Regions from separate parts of the Sphingomonas sp. HMP9 genome, predicted to be linked through region 1. Evidence: riboswitches for the same ligand, from Rfam matches in the RefSeq annotation. Region 1 holds a riboswitch; each other region holds the start of a gene.

The links. Region 1 has a riboswitch for cobalamin ahead of HMP09_RS08580 (TonB-dependent receptor plug domain-containing protein). Riboswitches for the same ligand answer to the same signal wherever they lie in the genome.
Region 2: another riboswitch for cobalamin. It lies ahead of cobW (cobalamin biosynthesis protein CobW); the one in region 1 lies ahead of HMP09_RS08580 (TonB-dependent receptor plug domain-containing protein).
Region 3: another riboswitch for cobalamin. It lies ahead of HMP09_RS04475 (DUF1636 domain-containing protein); the one in region 1 lies ahead of HMP09_RS08580 (TonB-dependent receptor plug domain-containing protein).

Annotation. Positions count from the first base shown of each region.
Region 1 is NZ_AP022673.1:1,941,273-1,947,390, forward strand. Features, by position in the region: gene HMP09_RS08570 (FecCD family ABC transporter permease) at 1-817, opposite strand, end outside; gene HMP09_RS08575 (ABC transporter substrate-binding protein) at 966-1,772, opposite strand; gene HMP09_RS08580 (TonB-dependent receptor plug domain-containing protein) at 1,769-3,667, opposite strand; cobalamin riboswitch at 3,784-3,982, opposite strand; gene HMP09_RS08585 (TonB-dependent receptor) at 4,303-6,118, opposite strand, start outside.
Region 2 is NZ_AP022673.1:852,708-858,825, reverse strand. Features, by position in the region: gene HMP09_RS03720 (S9 family peptidase) at 1-1,015, shown strand, start outside; cobalamin riboswitch at 1,077-1,295, shown strand; gene HMP09_RS03715 (HoxN/HupN/NixA family nickel/cobalt transporter) at 1,463-2,530, shown strand; cobalamin riboswitch at 2,690-2,903, shown strand; gene cobW (cobalamin biosynthesis protein CobW) at 3,008-4,057, shown strand; gene cobN (cobaltochelatase subunit CobN) at 4,066-6,118, shown strand, end outside.
Region 3 is NZ_AP022673.1:1,027,084-1,033,201, reverse strand. Features, by position in the region: gene HMP09_RS04485 (NAD(P)/FAD-dependent oxidoreductase) at 253-1,869, opposite strand; gene cobO (cob(I)yrinic acid a,c-diamide adenosyltransferase) at 1,925-2,530, shown strand; cobalamin riboswitch at 2,724-2,919, shown strand; gene HMP09_RS04475 (DUF1636 domain-containing protein) at 3,092-3,499, shown strand; gene cobT (nicotinate-nucleotide--dimethylbenzimidazole phosphoribosyltransferase) at 3,496-4,509, shown strand; gene HMP09_RS04465 (histidine phosphatase family protein) at 4,506-5,075, shown strand; gene cobS (adenosylcobinamide-GDP ribazoletransferase) at 5,072-5,785, shown strand; gene HMP09_RS04455 (cobyric acid synthase) at 5,750-6,118, opposite strand, start outside.

The DNA of each region.
Region 1 (6,118 bases):
GCGCGGAGGGCAGCAGCAACGCGCTCGGGCGATGCCCGAAGATTGGTCGCAGTAGGTGTGGCACGACCAGCCCGACAAAGCCGATCACGCCGGTCACCGCGACGCCCGCGCCGACGACGAGCCCGGTGCCGAGCACCACCAGCAACCGCACGCGGCCCATCCGTATCCCGAGCGACCGCGCCGCCGCCTCGCCCAACGCCAGTGCGTCGAGCGACCGGCCGGTCAGCAACAGCAACACCGCGCCGGCAAGCATTGGCGGCAGGGCAAGCGTCACGTCGTCCCAGCCGCGATCGGTCAGCGCGCCCATGATCCAGTCGATCACCTCTGCGACCGCATAGGGGTTCGGCGCGATCGAAATCAGGAACGCGGTGAGCGCACCGGCAAGGCTCGACAGCACCGTGCCCGCGAGGATGAACGTGATCGCGCTCGGCGACCGCCATGTCAGCGCGGCGAGCAACGCGACCGCGCCGCCCGCGCCCAGCATCGCGGCGACGAAGATCGCGGGGCCGGAGCCCAAACCGAACACGATCGCCGCCACCGCCGCAAGCGCTGCGACCGACGACACGCCGACGACCGCGGGGTCGGCGAGCGGGTTGCGGAGATACCCTTGCAGCACCGCCCCCGACAGCCCGAGCGTCGCGCCGAGCGCGAGCCCGAGTACCGCGCGGGGCAGGCGCAGTTCGAGGATGATCCACCAGCGCGGATCGCTGGAGAACCAGGCGGAGGCCGGCACCCAGACTTTCCCACAGCCGAGCGACAGCCCGAACAGGAGGACTACAAGCAGGCCAAGCGCGATGAGTTTGAGCAAGCGGGTCATCATAATGCGTCCCGAAGCATGCCGAACGCCACCACCCCGGCGGAGGCCGGGGCCCAATTGGGGAACACTTGCGACAGTGGGCAGCGCGCAATTATTTTGGCCATTCCAATTGGACCCCCGCCTACGCCTAAGTGGCGTGCATGTCGCATCACAGCCCCGCCCGGATCGCGGCGAGGCGTTCGAGAGCAGGCGGGATCGTCGGCCCGCCGCAATTGATCAGCACGCGCGAGAAGACGGCTTGCGGCGTGCGCGGCAACAAACGGTGGCGCAACGCGGTGCCGCGGCCGGCGCGTTCGGAGGCGATCACGACGGCGGGCGGCTGCGTCACGATCGTCTCGGCGGACAGCGTGCCGGTATGCGTCAGGCCGTAGGTCGCGGCCGCGTTGCGGAAGCCGACGCGCGTCATCATGTCGTTCAGCAACGTGCTTCCCCCGGTCGCGAGATCGCCGCTGATATAGAGCAACGCGCTTGGCGAAGCGCTGTCCTTGCGGCTCCAGCGTGCCACCGCGCGGTCGATCTCGGCGTTGATCCGTGCGCCACCCATCGGCGCTCCCGCGGCCTCGGCGATCTGCGTGACCTGCGCCTGGCTTTCCGCAATCGAGTCGGGGATGCCGACCAGCAGCGTCTTCAGCCCGGCCCGCGCGTAAGCCGCTTGCGTCGCGGGCGGCGTATAGGTGCTGGCGATGACCAGATCGGGATGGAGCGCGATCACCTCCTCCGCGGTCCCGGCGATCCCGCGAAACCGGTGGGCGACGGCGATAGGGATCGAGGTCGCGGACGGGTCTTGCGAATAATGGCTGATCGCGGCGATCCGCGCGGGCGGCAGGATGCGGATCAGCACCGCATCCACGCACGGATTGGTCGAGACGATCCCCCCGCCCCCGCTCGCCGCCAGACTCGGGGGCCTGGCACAGCCTCCGAGCAGGAGCGCGAGGAGGATCGCCGCCCGGCTCACTTCAGGCGCAACCGCACGCCGCCATAGGCCGCGCGGCCGTAATTGCCGTAGCCGGCGATCGTCTCGTATCGCGCGTCGGTCAGGTTATCGACACGGCCATAGACCGCGAACCGCTCGCCGATCGGCAGCTCCGCACGAACCCCGGCGAGCGCATAGCCGTCGAGCCGCGTGGTATTGCCGGCGTCGTCGAAGCTGTCACCGACCATCGTCACGGTGCCGCCGACGGACAGGCCGAACCCGAACCGGTAATCGGCATCGACGCTCGCGGTCTGCTTGGGGCGCCGCGCGAGATCATTGCCGAAATTGTCGCCGATCGAACGGTTCTCGGTGTCGATATAGCTGTAGTTTGCCGTCAGCGTCAGCGCGTCGACCGGGCGCAACGCGAGCGTAAACTCGACGCCCTCCGCTTCGGCCCGCGCAACATTGTCGTAGACGCCGAACGGACGGTTGGCGCAGATCGAGTCGCGCGTCGCCAGCTCGGCCGGGCTGCAATCGCGAAAGTCGATCTGGTTGCGCGTGCGGCGATTGAAATAGGTGACGCCGACGCGTGCCCGGTTACCGAGAAACGCCTGTTCGACGCCGACGTCGAAGTTGCGCGCGGTCTCCGGAGCGAGGAAGGAATTCCCGTAGTCGGAGAAGAGCTGGTACAAGGTCGGTGCCTTGAAGCCCTCGCCGTAGCTGGCGCGGAAAGTGGTGCCAGCGTTGAGGGCAAGTGCAGCGTTCGCGCCGACCGTCGTGTGGCTGCCAAAATCGTCGTGATCGTCGTTGCGGATGCCGCCGGTGACGGTGAGAATGTCGAGCGGCTTGACGATCAGCTGGCCGTACACACTGGTGATGCCGGTATCCGCGAAGGTAGTGCCGTCGTTGAAACGGCTGTTCTCGCGCTCGACGCCTGCGACCACGCGCACCCGGTCGATCGGGCGGAAGTCGCCTTGGTACTCATAGCGCTCGCTGCGGCCGCGACCGATGAACGATATGTCGCCGCCGGGGTTGGAGAAGTTGTCGCGGTTGATGTCGGCGATCGTGAACGCCACGCGATTGTTGAACCGGCCGTCGGCCAGGTTCGCATGCAGCCCGGCATAGCCGTACACCTCCTGCGTCGTGCCATATGCGGGGCTGTCCGCCACCACGTACGTCTCCGGGTCGAAACCATCGTCGATGTCGACACGGCTGTCCGCGAAATAGCCGCGCAGGTCGAGGCCGATGCCCGGCGCGAACTCGACGCCGAGCCGCCCGGTCGCGCCATATTGACGATAGCCGTCGCGCTCGGTGCCGCTGGCCGCCGACGAGATGCCGTCGGTGCGCAGATATCCGCCGGTCAGCGATCCCGACACCGGCCCCGACTTGCCCGAGACGCCGGCGCTGGCGAACACGCCGTCGGCATAGCCATATTCGGCGTTGGCGCGCGCCTGGACGCCTTCGGTCGGCGCGGCGGTGATGATGTTGACGACGCCGCCGATCGCCTGGCTGCCCCACGGCACCGAGTTCGGCCCGCGCAACACCTCGATCCGCTCGACCGAGCTCGACAGGAGGTTGCCGAAGTTGAAGCCGCCGCCGGTCGACGACGGATCGTTGACGCGCACGCCGTCGATCACGACGAGCGTCTGGTCCGCCTCGGCGCCGCGGATGCGGACGCTGGTCAGCGCACCGACCGTGCCGTTGCGCGTGACGGTGACGCCGGGCGTGGTCGCGAGCAGGTCGGACACCACGGTGGTTTGCCGGCGCTCGATCTCGGCGCGGTCGATCACGGTCACGGCTTGGCCGATCTCGCTCAGCGGTTGCGCCGCGCGGGTCGCGGTGACGACGATGTCGGAGGCATCGCTATCGGGGATCGTCTGGGCATTCGCCGGTGCCACGATCATCGCGGCGCCCAGGAGAAGGAAGAACTTCGTCATCAGGCACGTCCTAACCAGAACCGCCTGCGACCATTCGCAGCGCGGCCAGACGTCTCTCGCTCGAGGAAACCCGGCTATGCCGGAGCACTCGTCCGCGCCGGACACCCGCCCGCGCAGTGGATCGACCGTGAGAGGCAGGTCTCCTGGCTTCCGGGTCGCCGCGTCCACCCCGCCTTCCCAGGTCGAAACCCAGTGGCATATTCGGGGTGGCCGCTATCCGGTCACAGTTGCGGGTACAGCGCCGGTCTTGCGGATCTCCGCGCACCGACTTCCCTTTTGATCCCGTCGCCGGGAACCCTTCACGAGGGCGGCATTAGTCGCGCGCCAGGCACGGGTCAACGCGGGGGATAAGGAGCATCGACCCGCAAGGGGGCGCTGGGGTAAGCAGGCTGACCATCCATAGCACCACCCCGGCGCAGGCCGGGGCCCAGTTGGGAAACGTCGCTAAGGGAGCGCTGCCCCTCGTTACTGCGACCTTGCCAACTGGGCCCCGGCCTTCGCCGGGGTGGTGGCGTGTTGGTCAGGACGACGCGTTCCCTTCCTTGCTCTCCCGCGAAGGCGGGAGCCCAGACTGGGTCCCCGCCTTCGCGGGGGAAACACGCTATCTTCGTTTCCTTGGCGGGGCGAAATGAATCTTACCGGAGCCCGTACCGCAGCCCCACCCAGATCGTCCGCGGGGTCGCGCGCTCGACGATGGTCGCGCCGCTGATCCCTGCCTCGACGCGCTCGTCGAACAGATTCTCCCCGCGCAGTTCAGCGACCAGCGAGCGCGTGATCGGTAACGCCGCATACGCATCCAGCGTCGTCGCCGGAGCGAGCACCCGCGTGTTCTGGTCGTCGTCATACTGTCGCCCGATATGCCGCACCGTCAGCGACACCGCCGCCGCCTCGCGCCGCCAGTCGACCGTCCCCGACACCTGGTCGCGCGGCGTCTGCGCCGGTCGCAAGCCGTCCAACGCGGCGGTGATCCCCGAACCCTCGACCGTCGAACTCGTATGCGACCATGACGCCTGCACACCGATCGGACCGGGCCGATACGCCGCATCCAGCTCGAACCCCTGCGCGCGGATCGCGTCGAGATTCTGGCGGACACGGTAGGTGGTCACCCCCGGCAGCACCTGCGATGGACTGGTCGTCGTGACGTTCGCCACGGCATCCTTCAGCCGGTTGTAGAAATAGGTCGCGGCGATGCTCATCCCCGGCGCCGGTGCCAGCGTGACACCACCCTCGACCCCCGTCAGCCGTTCCGGCGACAGCAGTGCATTGGCCGCGGTCGCATCATTGCCGACACGGAACGGCCGATACAGCTCGTTGAGCGTCGGCAACCGCCATCCGCGATACCCAGCCGCGCGCAGCGTGATCGCCTCGACCGGCTGGTACGCCACGCCCGCCCGCCCCGTCGTCTCGCTGCCGTCGCGATCCGCATAGCGCAGGTTGGTCAATGCCGCCCCGCCCGCCAGCGGCCGTTCGGTCAGATAGCCGCCATCGATCGACCACCAGTCGACCCGCCCGCCAAGGCTGACCGTAAAGTCGCCCGCCACCAGGCTCCCATCCGCGAACATACCGGTCGTCGTCGTACTACCGCCAGCCTCGCGCCGCCGCGTCGGCACCGCGGACACGAACGTATAGAGCTCCTGCGTCTTGCCGCGGACATCGCGAACATCCGCACCCAGCCTGAGCGTGATATTCTCCCCCAGCGGCGGAGCGATCTCGATGCGCCCGCCCATCCCGGTCGCCGGCGTATTATACTGGTTCAGCGACTGGATCGCGGTCGTCCGCGGCGCATTGATGCTGTTGAAGCTGCTCGCGAACGCCCGCGTCTGCAGATACGCCAGCGCCGAATAGCCCCAGCGCCCGCGCCCGATCAGCCGGACGCTCGCATCCGCGCCCTCGCTTGTATTATCGGTAAAGTCGCTCCCCCGGTCGCGCCGATCGGTGAACGCGCTCGCATTCATCTGCACTTCGGTCTTCGCACCGATCCCGATCACGGTCCGCAACGCCCCCGACGCCTGCTCGTACGGCGCAGCGCGATCGACGATCCCTCGGCTTTCTTCGACTGTCGGCGTAAAGCCGTCGCCACGGGCATACGCGCCCGACACGGTCGCAAACCCCGACTCGCGCACCAGGGCTGCCGACCCCTGCGCATCGACTGAATCCCGGCTGCCATACGCAACGCTGCCCTGGAGCGGCGTTGCCCGGTCCGGCGTCGCACTCTCAAGCTCGACCGTCCCGGCCAGCGCCCCCGGCCCCTGGTACCCGCTTCCGCCACCGCGCGTGACGCGGATGCGCCCGAGACGCCCCGTCGCATAGGCCGGAAACGCAACCCAGCCGCCGAACGGATCCGCCTGCGGTACGCCGTCGAACACCAGTAGCGCGCGACTGGACGCGTTGCCGCCGATGCCCCGCAGCGAAATTCCCTGGCTGGTCGGATTGGCACTGCGCGAATCCGAC
Region 2 (6,118 bases), 1.1 Mb from region 1:
GCTGAGCGACGCGGGCAAGTCGACCCCCGTCACCGCCGACGAACCCGCCTATCGCATGTCGCTCGACGTCAACGAGGAAACCGCGACGCCGTGGGTTCGGTACACCTATGGCTCGCTCGTGACCCCGACGACGACCTACGAGGTCAACGCGCAGACCGGCGAGCGGCGCGTGCTGAAGGTCGCACCGGTGCCGGGCTATGATCCCGCGAAGTACGTAACCGAACGCGTCTGGGCACCCGCTCGCGACGGTACGCGGATCCCGGTCTCGCTGGTCTATGCCAAGGGTGTGAAGCGCGACGGCACCGCGCCGCTCTTCCAATACGCCTATGGCAGCTACGGCATTTCGAGCGATCCGGCGGTCGATCCGGGCCGGATCGGCCTGCTCGATCGCAGCGTCGTCTACGCGATCGCGCACATCCGCGGCGGGCAGGAGATGGGGCGCGGCTGGTATGACGACGGGCATCTGCTCAACAAGAAGAACAGCTTCACCGACTTCATCGATGTCACCCGCTATCTCGTCGCGCAGAAATATGCCGCCAAGAACCGTGTGGCCGCGATGGGCGGCAGCGCGGGCGGACTGCTGATGGGCGGCGTCGCGAACATGGCGCCGGCGGACTACAAGCTGATCATCGCACAGGTGCCGTTCGTCGATGTCGTTACGACGATGCTCGACGCGTCGATCCCGCTGACGACGTTCGAGTACGACGAATGGGGCAACCCCGCGCAGAAGGCGTCGTACGATTACATACTGAGCTATTCGCCCTACGACAACGTCGCTGCGAAGGCGTATCCGGCGCTCTATGTCGGCACCGGGCTGTGGGACAGCCAGGTGCAATATTACGAGCCGACCAAATGGGTGGCGAAGCTGCGCGAACTGAAGACCGACACGAACCCGCTGCTGTTCCGGGTCAACATGGAGGCTGGGCATGGCGGAAAGTCGGGCCGCTTCGAACGCTATCGCCAGAATGCCGAATGGCAGGCGTTCATGCTGCAACAACTTGGCCTGACGAAATAGCACGCCCGTTGGCACGCGATCGAAAGCAGGGTACCGATCGCGCGGGACGCGGCTTCGAGCCGTTTCCCGTGATCGCGTCGGTGCCCGGAAGGGCTTGATTGGGAATGCGGTGCGGACGGTTCGCCGTCCTATGCCGCGGCTGTCCCTGCAACTGTAAGCGGCGAGCGAAGCGCACGAGCCCTTTTCGCGAGGGCAGCCACTGGGCCGAAGAGCCTGGGAAGGCGTGGGTGCCGAGCGTTGACCCGCGAGCCAGGAGACCTGCCGGCGTCTGGTCGCTCTTGTCCCGGTCCAGGGGGTGGCCGAGGCACGGTGAACGCCGTCTGAGCGACGACCTTGTGGCGGGGGCCGCATCGGCGTCGTGCGTCGGTCGCTCATGGCGTCCGGTCGTCGCACGGCCCGGCCGTTCGCGGCAGGCCCCGGTCCTCGTCGGACGCCGGGGAGTTCTGCATGACGACTGTCACGATCGAGAAACCGGCGACGCTCGATAAACCCAGGCGACTGTCGACGCGCAAACGCATCGGCTGGATGTTCGCAGCCCTTGTCGTGGCCAACATCGCCGCCTGGGGCTGGGCGTTCTCACTTTTTAATGCGCAGCCGCTGATGCTCGGCACCGCGTTGCTCGCTTGGGGGCTGGGTTTGCGCCACGCAGTCGATGCGGATCACATCGCCGCGATCGACAACGTGACGCGCAAGCTGATGCAGGACGGCCAGCGCCCGATCGCGGTCGGCTTCTGGTTCGCGATCGGCCATTCGGGGATCGTGCTGATCGCCGCGGTCGCGATCGCGCTCACCGCCAGCGCGCTGGCGCAGTTCGAGGCGTTCAAGCAAGTCGGCGGCGTGGTCGCCACCGTCATTTCGGCGGTGTTCCTGTTCACGATCGCGGCGATGAACCTCGTCATCCTGCGCTCCGTGTGGCGGACGTTCGGCCATGTCCGCGGCGGCGGCGTCTATGTCGAGGAAGACCTCGATCTGCTGCTCGGCAACCGCGGGCTGCTCGCGCGCCTGTTCCGGCCGATGTTCCGGCTCGTCACGCGCAGCTGGCATATGGCCCCGCTCGGGTTCCTGTTCGGGCTAGGCTTCGACACCGCAACCGAGGTCGCGATCCTCGGCCTGTCCGCGAGCCAGGCGGCGGACGGTCTGTCGATCGGCACCATCCTCGTGCTCCCGATTCTCTTCGCGACGGGCATGGCACTGGTCGACACGGCGGACGGCGTCGTCATGCTCGGCGCGTATGAATGGGCGTTCGTGAAGCCGATCCGCAAGCTCTACTACAACATCACGATCACGCTGATCTCGGCGATCGTCGCGATCGCGATCGGCGGGATCGAGACGCTGGCACTGCTGGGCGCGAAGCTTGGCTTGACCGGCGGCACCTGGGACGTGGCGACCGCGCTCGGCGAGAACTTCAACGGCCTTGGCTTTGCGATCATCGGCCTGTTCGTGCTGTGCTGGGTGCTGAGCTTCGCGATCTACCGCTGGAAACGCTTCGACGAGATCGAGGTCGTGCACGGATGACGAGTGCACCCCGTCATCATGGGCTTGACCCAGGATCCAGAGCCACAGGCGACAGCGTCCGTCAATCTGGATCCTGACTTTCATCAGGATGAGGGGACCGAGCGAGTTGGCACGCCAAAGATATTCCTCTAACCCACCCTCGAGGCTCGGTTTCACCGAACCTCGACAGATCGCGCCGGTGCCCTTCGGGGCTTGAATGGGAATGCGGTGCGGGAGGTATCCTCCCAATGCCGCGGCTGTCCCTGCAACTGTAAGCGGTGAGCGAGACGCACAAGCCCTTCGCGAGGGGGCAGCCACTGGGTGCAAACCTGGGAAGGCGTATGTCGAGCTTTGACCCGTGAGCCAGGAGACCTGCCAGCGCAACGGTCGCTCTTGCCTTGATCCAGGGGATGGTCGCGGCACGGTACTCCGTCTGAGCGACGAACGCGTGCGGCCGAAAGGTCGTGCGTGCCCGCGTATGCTCGAAGGAGAACAACAATGTCGGACCGTTCGCCAACCCTGGCAAAAGTCCCCGTCACCATCGTTACCGGCTTCCTGGGCGCCGGCAAGACCACGCTGATCAGCCACCTGATCCGCAACGCGAACGGTCGCCGTCTCGCGGTCGTCGTCAACGAATTCGGAACGCTCGGCATCGACGGCGACATTCTCAAGGGCTGCGCAATCCCCGATTGCCCGGCCGAGAACGTGGTCGAGCTGGCGAACGGCTGTATCTGCTGCACGGTAGCTGACGACTTCATTCCGACCGTCGAGACTCTGCTCGCGCTCGACCCGCGCCCCGATCACATCCTGATCGAAACGTCCGGCCTCGCGCTCCCCAAGCCGCTGCTGAAAGCGTTCGATTGGCCGGCGATCCGCTCGCGCATCACCGTCGACGGCGTCATCGCGCTTGCCGATGCGGAGGCGGTCGCCGCCGGACGGTTCGCGCCCGACGTCGCCGCGCTCGATGCGCAGCGCGCCGCCGATCCGAGCGTCGATCACGAGACGCCTCTGTCCGAAGTGTTCGAGGACCAGCTCGCGTGCGCCGATCTCGTCCTGCTCACTAAGGTCGATCTCGCCGGTCCCGAGGGCGTCGCCAAGGCGCGCGCGGTCATCGCCGCCGAGTCCGCCCGCCCGCTCCCGGTGATCGACCTGACCGACGGCATCATCGACCCGCGCGTGATCCTGGGCCTGAACGCCGCCGCCGAGGACGACATCGCCAGTCGCCCATCACATCACGACGGCGAAGACGATCACGAGCATGACGATTTCGACAGCGTCGTCGTCGCGCTCGGCGAGATCGCCCATCCTGCCGAACTTGCCGCCAGGATCGAAGCGCTCGCCCGCAGCGCCGACATCCTGCGCGTGAAGGGATACGCCGCGGTCGCCGGCAAGCCGATGCGCCTGCTCGTCCAGGCGGTCGGCGCGCGGGTCCGGACGCAGTATGACCGCCCGTGGCGCGCCGACGAACCCCGCCGCACGCAGCTGGTGATCATCGCCGAGCATGACCGCATCGACGAGGCCCGAATTAAGGCCGCGCTGGACGCCTGAGGCCCGCGATGCACGTCGTCTTCCGCGAGACCCACGGGCTGGAGGAAAGCGCGGTCCCACAGGACCTCGCCCAATCTGCCGCAGACCTCGTCGTCCTATCCTTTTCCGACGGCGACCTCGGCGCATTCGCTGCAGGCTGGAGACGTGCGGCCGCGGCCGGAGGCCGGTTGCCCTCGCTGCGCCTGGCAAACCTGACCGCGCTTCAGCACCCGCTCTCGGTCGACACCTATGTCGAGCAGACGCTGGCCGGTGCGAAGGGCATCCTGATCCGACTGATCGGCGGGCGCTCCTATTGGAGCTACGGCCTGCAACAGGTCGAGACTCTCGCGCGCGAGAAGGGCATTGCGCTTGCAGTCCTTGCCGCCGATGGTCGGATCGACGCGCGCCTCGATGCCGCCTCGACGATCTTGCTTTCGACGCTCCGCCGGCTGGCGCACCTCTGCGACACAGGTGGCGCGGTTGCGGCGCAAGCGGCCCTCGCGCAGTTCGCGCTGGCTGCCGGTTGCTATGCCGGCCCCGTGACCGGCGTCCGCGCGATCGCCGACGTCGGCGGCTGGCAACCGCATGACGGCGTGACCTGTCCCGCCGCGTTCGCGCTCAACGCGGACCGCCCCCGCATCCTGATCGTCTTCTACCGCTCCTACCTCACCGCCGCCGACCTGCACCCGATCGAAGCTCTTCACGCCGAACTGACCGCGCGGGGCTTCGACGCCATCGGCCTGTTCGCGCCGTCTTTGAAAGCGCCCGACGCAGCCGGCTGGCTGACCCGCTGGGTTGAAACCCTGGAGCCCGCCGCGATCGTCAATGCCACCGCCTTTTCGGCACGCGGCGCCACCGACACCACACCCCTCGACGGCGCCGACGTGCCCGTGTTCCAGATCGCGCTCGCCACCTCCGACCGCGCCGCCTGGGCGGGCGCGACGCGCGGCTTGTCGCCCGCTGATCTCGCCATGCACGTCGTCCTGCCAGAGGTGGACGGCCGCCTGTTCGCCGGCGTCGCTAGCTTCAAGGAAGCCGCAACGCGGGACGGCGACCTGGAATACACCCGCCGCGAACACCGCGCCGACGCTGCACGCGTTACCGCCATCGCCGCGCGCATCGAATCCTGGATCAAGCTCGCCAGCAAACCCGTCGCCGACCACCGGATCGTGCTCGTCCTCTCGACCTACCCCGGCAAGGCGTACCAGATGGCGCACGCCGTCGGCCTCGACGCGCTCGCCTCGACGCACGCCATTCTCGCCGACCTTGCCGAAGCCGGCTACGCGATCACTCCCGAAGTCAGCGACCTAGCTACGTCCCGCATCCACTGGCCGCTCGCCGAGTATCAGGCGGCGCTTGCGCACCTCCCCGAAGCGCTGCGGAACGACCTCCGGCAAAGCTGGGGCGTCCCCACCGAAGACTTCACCTTCACCGCGGTCGATCGCGGCGGAGCACTAATCGCGCTGCAACCCGAACGCGGCCGTAGCGAGCACCGCGCGGACGAGTATCACGATCTGTCGCGATGCCCGTGCCACGCCTATGTCGCTTTCTATCTCTGGCTTCGCGTGCGCGGCACCGATGCGCTCGTCCATGTCGGTGCGCACGGCACGCTCGAATGGTTGCCCGGCAAGTCGGTCGCGCTGTCCGACGCCTGCTGGCCCGAAGCGCTCACGGCGGCGATTCCCGTCATCTACCCGTTCATCGTCAACGACCCCGGCGAAGCCGCCCAAGCCAAGCGCCGGATCGGCGCGGTCACGCTCGGTCACGTCCCGCCACCGCTCGAACGCAGCCGTACCGGCGCTGGCCTCGGCCGCCTTGAAGCGCTGCTCGACGAATTCTCCAACGCCGACGGCCTCGACCCGGCGCGCCGCGATCGCCTGCAACGCGACATCCGCGAAGAAGCCACCGCCACGGGCCTCGCCGCCACGCTGGGGCTTGTTCACGCGCAGTCCCAAGCCGAAGCGATCACGCGTATCGATACCTTCGTGTGTGACGTGAAGGAGAGCCAGTACGGCGACGGCCTCCACATCTACGGCCGCGGCGAGCACGGCGCTGCCGAACGTACGGGATTGCTGACGGCCC
Region 3 (6,118 bases), 910 kb from region 1:
GCTTCGCTCGCGGAGGCCGGGGCCCGGTTGCGAAGGCCTAGGTTAGCGGACGCTTCGCGCAGTCACCTCTGTACCCCAACTGGACCCCGGCCTCCGCCGGGGAGGTGCCGTGAGTGTGGTCATGATGATCAGGCCCAAACCTTAGTGTCGCAGCCTTCCGCGTCCGTCTGCGAAGGCGGGAGCTCCGGGTGCGAACGCGAACGTTTGTGGCTCGTGGACCTCGCCCACGCGCGGGAACAAGCAGCGTCCGACTTACGCCGTCAGGCTAAGCGCGACCGCTTCCGCCACCTTAATACCGTCGACCGCGGCGGACAGGATGCCCCCCGCATAACCCGCACCTTCACCCGCCGGGAACAGGCCCGCCGTGTTCAGGCTTACGAAATCGTCGCCGCGCGTGATCCGCACCGGCGACGACGTCCGTGTTTCGACGCCGGTAAGCACTGCGTCGGGGTGGTCATAGCCGGGAATCTCGCGCCCGAATGCTGGCAGAGCCTCGCGCAACGCCGTGATCGCGAACTCGGGCAGGCATTCCGACAGATCGGTCATATGCACGCCCGGCTTGTACGACGGGACCACCGACCCGAGGGCGGTCGACGCGCGCCCCGCGAGCAGGTCGCCGATCCGTTGCGCAGGCGCCTTGTAGTTCGACCCGCCCGCAACATAGGCGCGCGACTCCCAGTGGCGTTGCAACTCGATCCCGGCGAGCGGGTGGCCGGGATAGTCGCGCTCGGGGTCGATGCCGATGACGATGCCGGAGTTCGCGTTGCGTTCGTTGCGCGAATATTGGCTCATGCCGTTGGTGGCGACGCGCCCCTCCTCGGAGGTCGCGGCGACGACGGTGCCACCCGGGCACATGCAGAAGCTGTAAACGGTGCGGCCGTTCTTGCAGTGGTGCGACAGGCTGTACGCCGCCGCACCGAGATCGGGGTGGCCGGCGCAAGGCCCGAACCGCGCTTCGTCGATCCACGACTGCGGATGCTCGATGCGGACGCCGATCGAGAACGGCTTGGCCTCGACGTGCACGCCCTTGGCATGCAGCATCTCGAACGTGTCGCGGGCGCTGTGGCCGACTGCGAAGACGACGTGGTTGGCCTCCAGATAGTCGCCGGTGCTCAGGTGGAGGCCGCGAAGCTGGCGCACGCCTCCCTCTTCGACGACGTCGAGACCGTCGACGCGGGTCGAGAAGCGGTATTCACCGCCGAGCGCCTCGATCGTCTCGCGCATGCTCTCGACCATGGTAACGAGGCGGAACGTGCCGATATGCGGATGCGCTTCGGTCAGGATTTCGGGGGGCGCGCCGGCCTTGACGAACTCGGTCAGGACCTTCCGGCCGAGATGGCGCGGGTCCTTGATCTGGCTCCACAACTTGCCGTCGGAGAAGGTGCCGGCGCCGCCTTCGCCGAACTGGACGTTGGATTCGGGGTTGAGGACGCTCTTGCGCCAGAGGCCCCATGTGTCCTTGGTGCGCTCGCGTACGACCTTGCCGCGGTCGAGGATGATCGGGCGGAACCCCATCTGCGCGAGGATGAGTCCTGCGAACAGGCCGCAGGGCCCTGCGCCAACGACCACCGGGCGCGGGCCGGTATAGCTCGGGCCGCCCTTGGTGACGAAGCGATACCCGGTGTCGGGGGTGCGCTGGACGTGGCGATCCTTGCGGAAGCGGGTGAGGACAGTGTCCTCGTTCTTCAGCGTGACGTCGACCGAATAGACGAGTTGGATGTCCATTTTGTCGCGCGCGTCGTGCGCGCGCCGCGCGATCGTGTAGCGGATCAGGTCGCGCGGCGTCACGCGCAGCCGGTCGCGGATCGCGGCGGGGAGCGCCTCGTCGGCGTGGTTGAGCGGCAGCTTGAGGTCGGTGATGCGGAGCATGAGGCACGCTCTAGCGCCGCGCGGCGCGATCCGCCATCGGGGAGCGGGAGAGGACATGATCATGCGGACCGATGACGAGCAGAATGCCAAGAGCGCCAAGCGCAAGGAGGTCCATGACCGGATCGTCGCGACCAAGACGATCGAGAAGGGGCTGATCATCGTCCACACGGGCAAGGGCAAGGGCAAGTCGACCGCCGCCTTCGGCATGGCGGTGCGGATGATCGGGCACGGCCGGAAAGTCGGCGTCGTCCAGTTCGTCAAGGGCGCGATGGCGACGGGCGAGAAGGCGGTCTTCGACGCGTTTCCCGTGCTGTGCGAATTCAAGCCGATGGGCGAGGGGTTCACCTGGGATACGCAGGATCGCGCGCGCGACATCGCGGTGGCGCGCGAGGCGTGGGACGAGGTCAAGCGCATGATCGCGGATCCGTCGTATGCCATGGTCGTGGCGGACGAGCTGAACATCGTGTTGCGGTATGAGTATCTGCCCGTCGACGAGGTTCTCGCGGTGTTGGCGGCCAAGCCCGAGATGACGCATGTCGTGGTGACTGGGCGGAACGCGCCGGATGCGTTGATCGAGATGGCGGACCTGGTGACCGAGATGACGCAGGTGAAGCATCCGTTCCGGTCGGGCGTGAAGGCGCAGCTGGGGGTGGAGTTCTAGGGGCGCGCCGCGATCGTCGACGTCCGTCATCCGTCCTCCGTCATCCTGACGAAAGTCAGGATCCAGAGCCAAAGAGGGTAGCGCTCGTTACCCTGGATCCTGACTTTCGTCAGGATGACGGGGGTGGGTGGGACATGCTGGCGCGTGTCCTAAGGATACTGCCCGTGTCTTGCGTCGCCTCTTCCGCCCGCGTATCGCTCGACCCGCGACAGGTTTTCCCGAGGCGGCAACGCTGAGGGGAATGAAAATGGGAACGGGAAACACCCGGCTGCCCCTGCAACTGTACGCGGCGAGCCATCGTGCCACATGCCATTGGGATACTCCCGAGAAGGCGGCGCGGACGGCGTTGACCCGCGAGCCAGGAGACCTGCCTGTCGCGGTCGTCTTTCGTCCGGCCAGGGTGCGCCGAACGGACGGGTAACACCCCGAGCGACGACATCGCTTCGTGTCGCGCAAAGGCTGGAGGCGTGCGCCTTTTGCCCTTCGCGTGGTGCGGGACCGACTGTCCGAAGGGGTTCCTATGCCAATAGTGATATGTTTTGAGATCATCCGGGAACGGACATGCTGAAGCCGGTCGAGGACGGCGTCGCGGTGGTCGCGTGCAACACGTGCCGCCATTCCGCCGACGCGCGCGACGACGGTGACGGCGTGCGCGGCGGCGCCCGGCTGGTCAGCGCGTTGAAGGCCGTGCAGGCGACCGATCCGGCATATGCCGGGGTCGCGGTGCAGGAGATGCCGTGCCTGTTCGCGTGCCAGGATTTCTGCACGATCCACCTGCGCGCGCCTGCCAAGGTCGGCTATGTGCTCGGCCGGTTCGAGGCTACCGAGGATGCTGCGCGGGCGATCCTCGATTACGCGAAGCTCTACGGCGAGAGCGCATTCGGCCAGGTGCCGTTCAAGCAATGGCCGCAGGGTGTGAAAGGGCATTTCATCACGCGGACTCCGCCGGAGGGGTTCCTGGTCGAATGACCGCGTTTGCGACACCCGCCGCGTTTCTGGCGGCGTTGCGCGGATTGCCGCGGGCCGACGCGGCGGCGCGGTCCGCCGCGATCGCCCGGCAGGGGGATCTGACGAAGCCGCCGGGGTCGCTCGGGCGGCTGGAGGATATCGCGGTGTTCATGGCTGGCTGGCAGGGCAACCCGCTGCCCCGGCTCGATCGCGGCAGTGCTGTGGTGTTCGCTGGCAATCACGGCATCGTCGCGCGCGGCGTGAGTGCGTTTCCGGCCTCCGTCACAGCCCAGATGGTCGCCAATTTTCAGGCGGGCGGCGCGGCGATCAACGCACTGTCGCGCGCCGCGGGGCTCGACCTCAAGATCGTTTCGCTAGATCTCGACCAGCCGACGGCGGACTTCACGCAAGCCCCGGCGATGTCGGAGGACGAGTGCCTCGCGGCGATCAACGCGGGCGCGGCGGCAGTCGCCGATGCGCCGGATCTGGTCGTCCTCGGCGAAATGGGAATCGGCAACTCGACCACTGCCGCCGCGCTGTGTCTGGCGAGCTTCGGCGGGTCGGCACGCGACTGGGTCGGGCCGGGCACTGGCGTCGATGACGAGGGTATTGCGCGGAAGATCGCGGTCGTCGACGAGGGGCTCGCGCTGCACCGCGACGGGCTGGGCACGCCGTTCGAGATCCTGCGGCGGCTCGGCGGACGCGAGCTGGCGGCGATCGCGGGCGCGGTGCTTGCCGCGCGGTTGGCGGGTGTGCCGGTGATGCTCGACGGGTTCATCTGTTGTGCAGCGGTCGCGCCGTTGGCGGCAGCGTGCCCCGACATCCTCGCGCATTGCCTGGCGGGACACGTCTCGGCCGAGCCGGGACACCAGCGCCTGCTGGAGCACATGGCCCTCGCTCCATTGCTGTCGCTCGGGATGCGGCTGGGCGAGGGTAGCGGCGCTGCGACCGCGACGTTGCTTGTCCGCGCCGCATTGGCGGTGCACGCCGAGATGGCGACCTTCGCCGAGGCAGGCGTTTCCGCGGCGTGAGCGCGCACATGCTGTATCTGATGCGGCACGGTGCGCCGGCGGTGGCGGGGCGGCTCCTCGGGCGAACCGACGATCCGGCGACCGAGGCGGGGATCGCAGCCTGTTTAGCGCGGGCCAGCGGGCTTGAGATCGACCGGATCGAGGCATCCGACCTGATCCGCGCGCGCGGCTGTGCGCAGGCCATCGGCGAGCTGCGAGGCGTTGCGGTCGAGACCGATCCACGTTGGCGGGAACTGGATTTCGGCGCGTGGGACGGGCTGGCCCCGGCGGCAATCGACCCAACCCGACTGGCCGCCTTCTACGACGATCCGGACGCCGCGCCGCCCCCCGACGGCGAGCGCTGGTCCGCGTTGCAGGCCCGTGTCGCGCAGGCCCTTGCCGCTGTGCCGCCAAGATCGACGTTGGTCGTAACGCACGGTGGCACGATCCGCGCGGCACTCGCGGCGTTGTGCGGGTTCGATCGGCGGCAGATATGGGCATTCGACCTCCCTTATGCTGCGCTTGTCTCGCTACGGATCTGGCCGGGCCCGACGCGGACCGTGCAGATCGTCGGGCTGGCGACGTGAGACGGCTGATCGTCGCGTTCGGGTTCCTCACTCGCTTGCCGATGCCGCGCGTCGATAGCGGCGCCGAGGATTTCGCCGCGGCGATCCGTTTCTATCCCGTCGTCGGCCTGGCGATCGGCGCGATCGTCGCAGTCGCCGGCTGGCTGGGCGCGCTGGTCGATCCGTGGACAGGCGCCTGTGCCGCGCTACTGGTGTGGATCGCGGTCACCGGTGCGCTGCATCTCGACGGTCTCGCCGATCTCGCCGACGGGCTCGGCGCGGCACATGGCGATCGGACGCGGCTGCTCGCGGTCATGGCCGATCCGCATATCGGCAGCTTCGGCGTCGTCGCGATCGTAGGGCAGATGCTCGCCAAGCTCGTGCTGTTGCATGCGATCGGACCGCACTGGCCCCTGATCCTCGTACCGTTCGCCGCGAGGATGGGGCCGCTACTCTGGTCGAAGCTGTTGCCGCCACTCCGGCCCGGTGGCCTCGGCGCAGCGGTCGCCGGCGCGGTCCGCCCTCGCGACCTGCTCGGGTGGGGCCTGCTACTCGCGCTCGCTGCCGTCGCAGTACCGGCGCTGCTTGCCCTTCCGCTCGTAGCGGTGGCCGTCGCGGCATGGTTGCGGCGGACGCTCGGTGGGGTGACTGGCGACGCGCATGGTGCCGGGATCGAGATCGTCGAAACCGGGTTGTTAGTCGCGCTCGCGGTGGCCCGCGCGCTCGCTTAGCGCTAGCAGCGCGTCCAAGTCGACATGCCGCTCGAGCGTCGCGGCGATCGCATCCAGCGCGTCATCGATCGAGGCCGCATGATCGGGCCCGCTGCCCGCGACACCCAACCGGGCCAGCCACGCCGCGCGCTGCTCCGCAAGCGCGAGCAGACCGTGGACATAGCTGCCCGACACCAGCCCGTCCGCACTCGTCGCACCCTCGGGACTGCCATCGGCACGGTGCCCGACCGGACGGGCGGTCGCTGGCCCGGTGGTCGCCCCCATGTGCATCTCATAGCCCTCGAAAGACGCGCCCCGTGCCCGGCCGCGAACTCGCTCCAGCGTCTTGTGGCC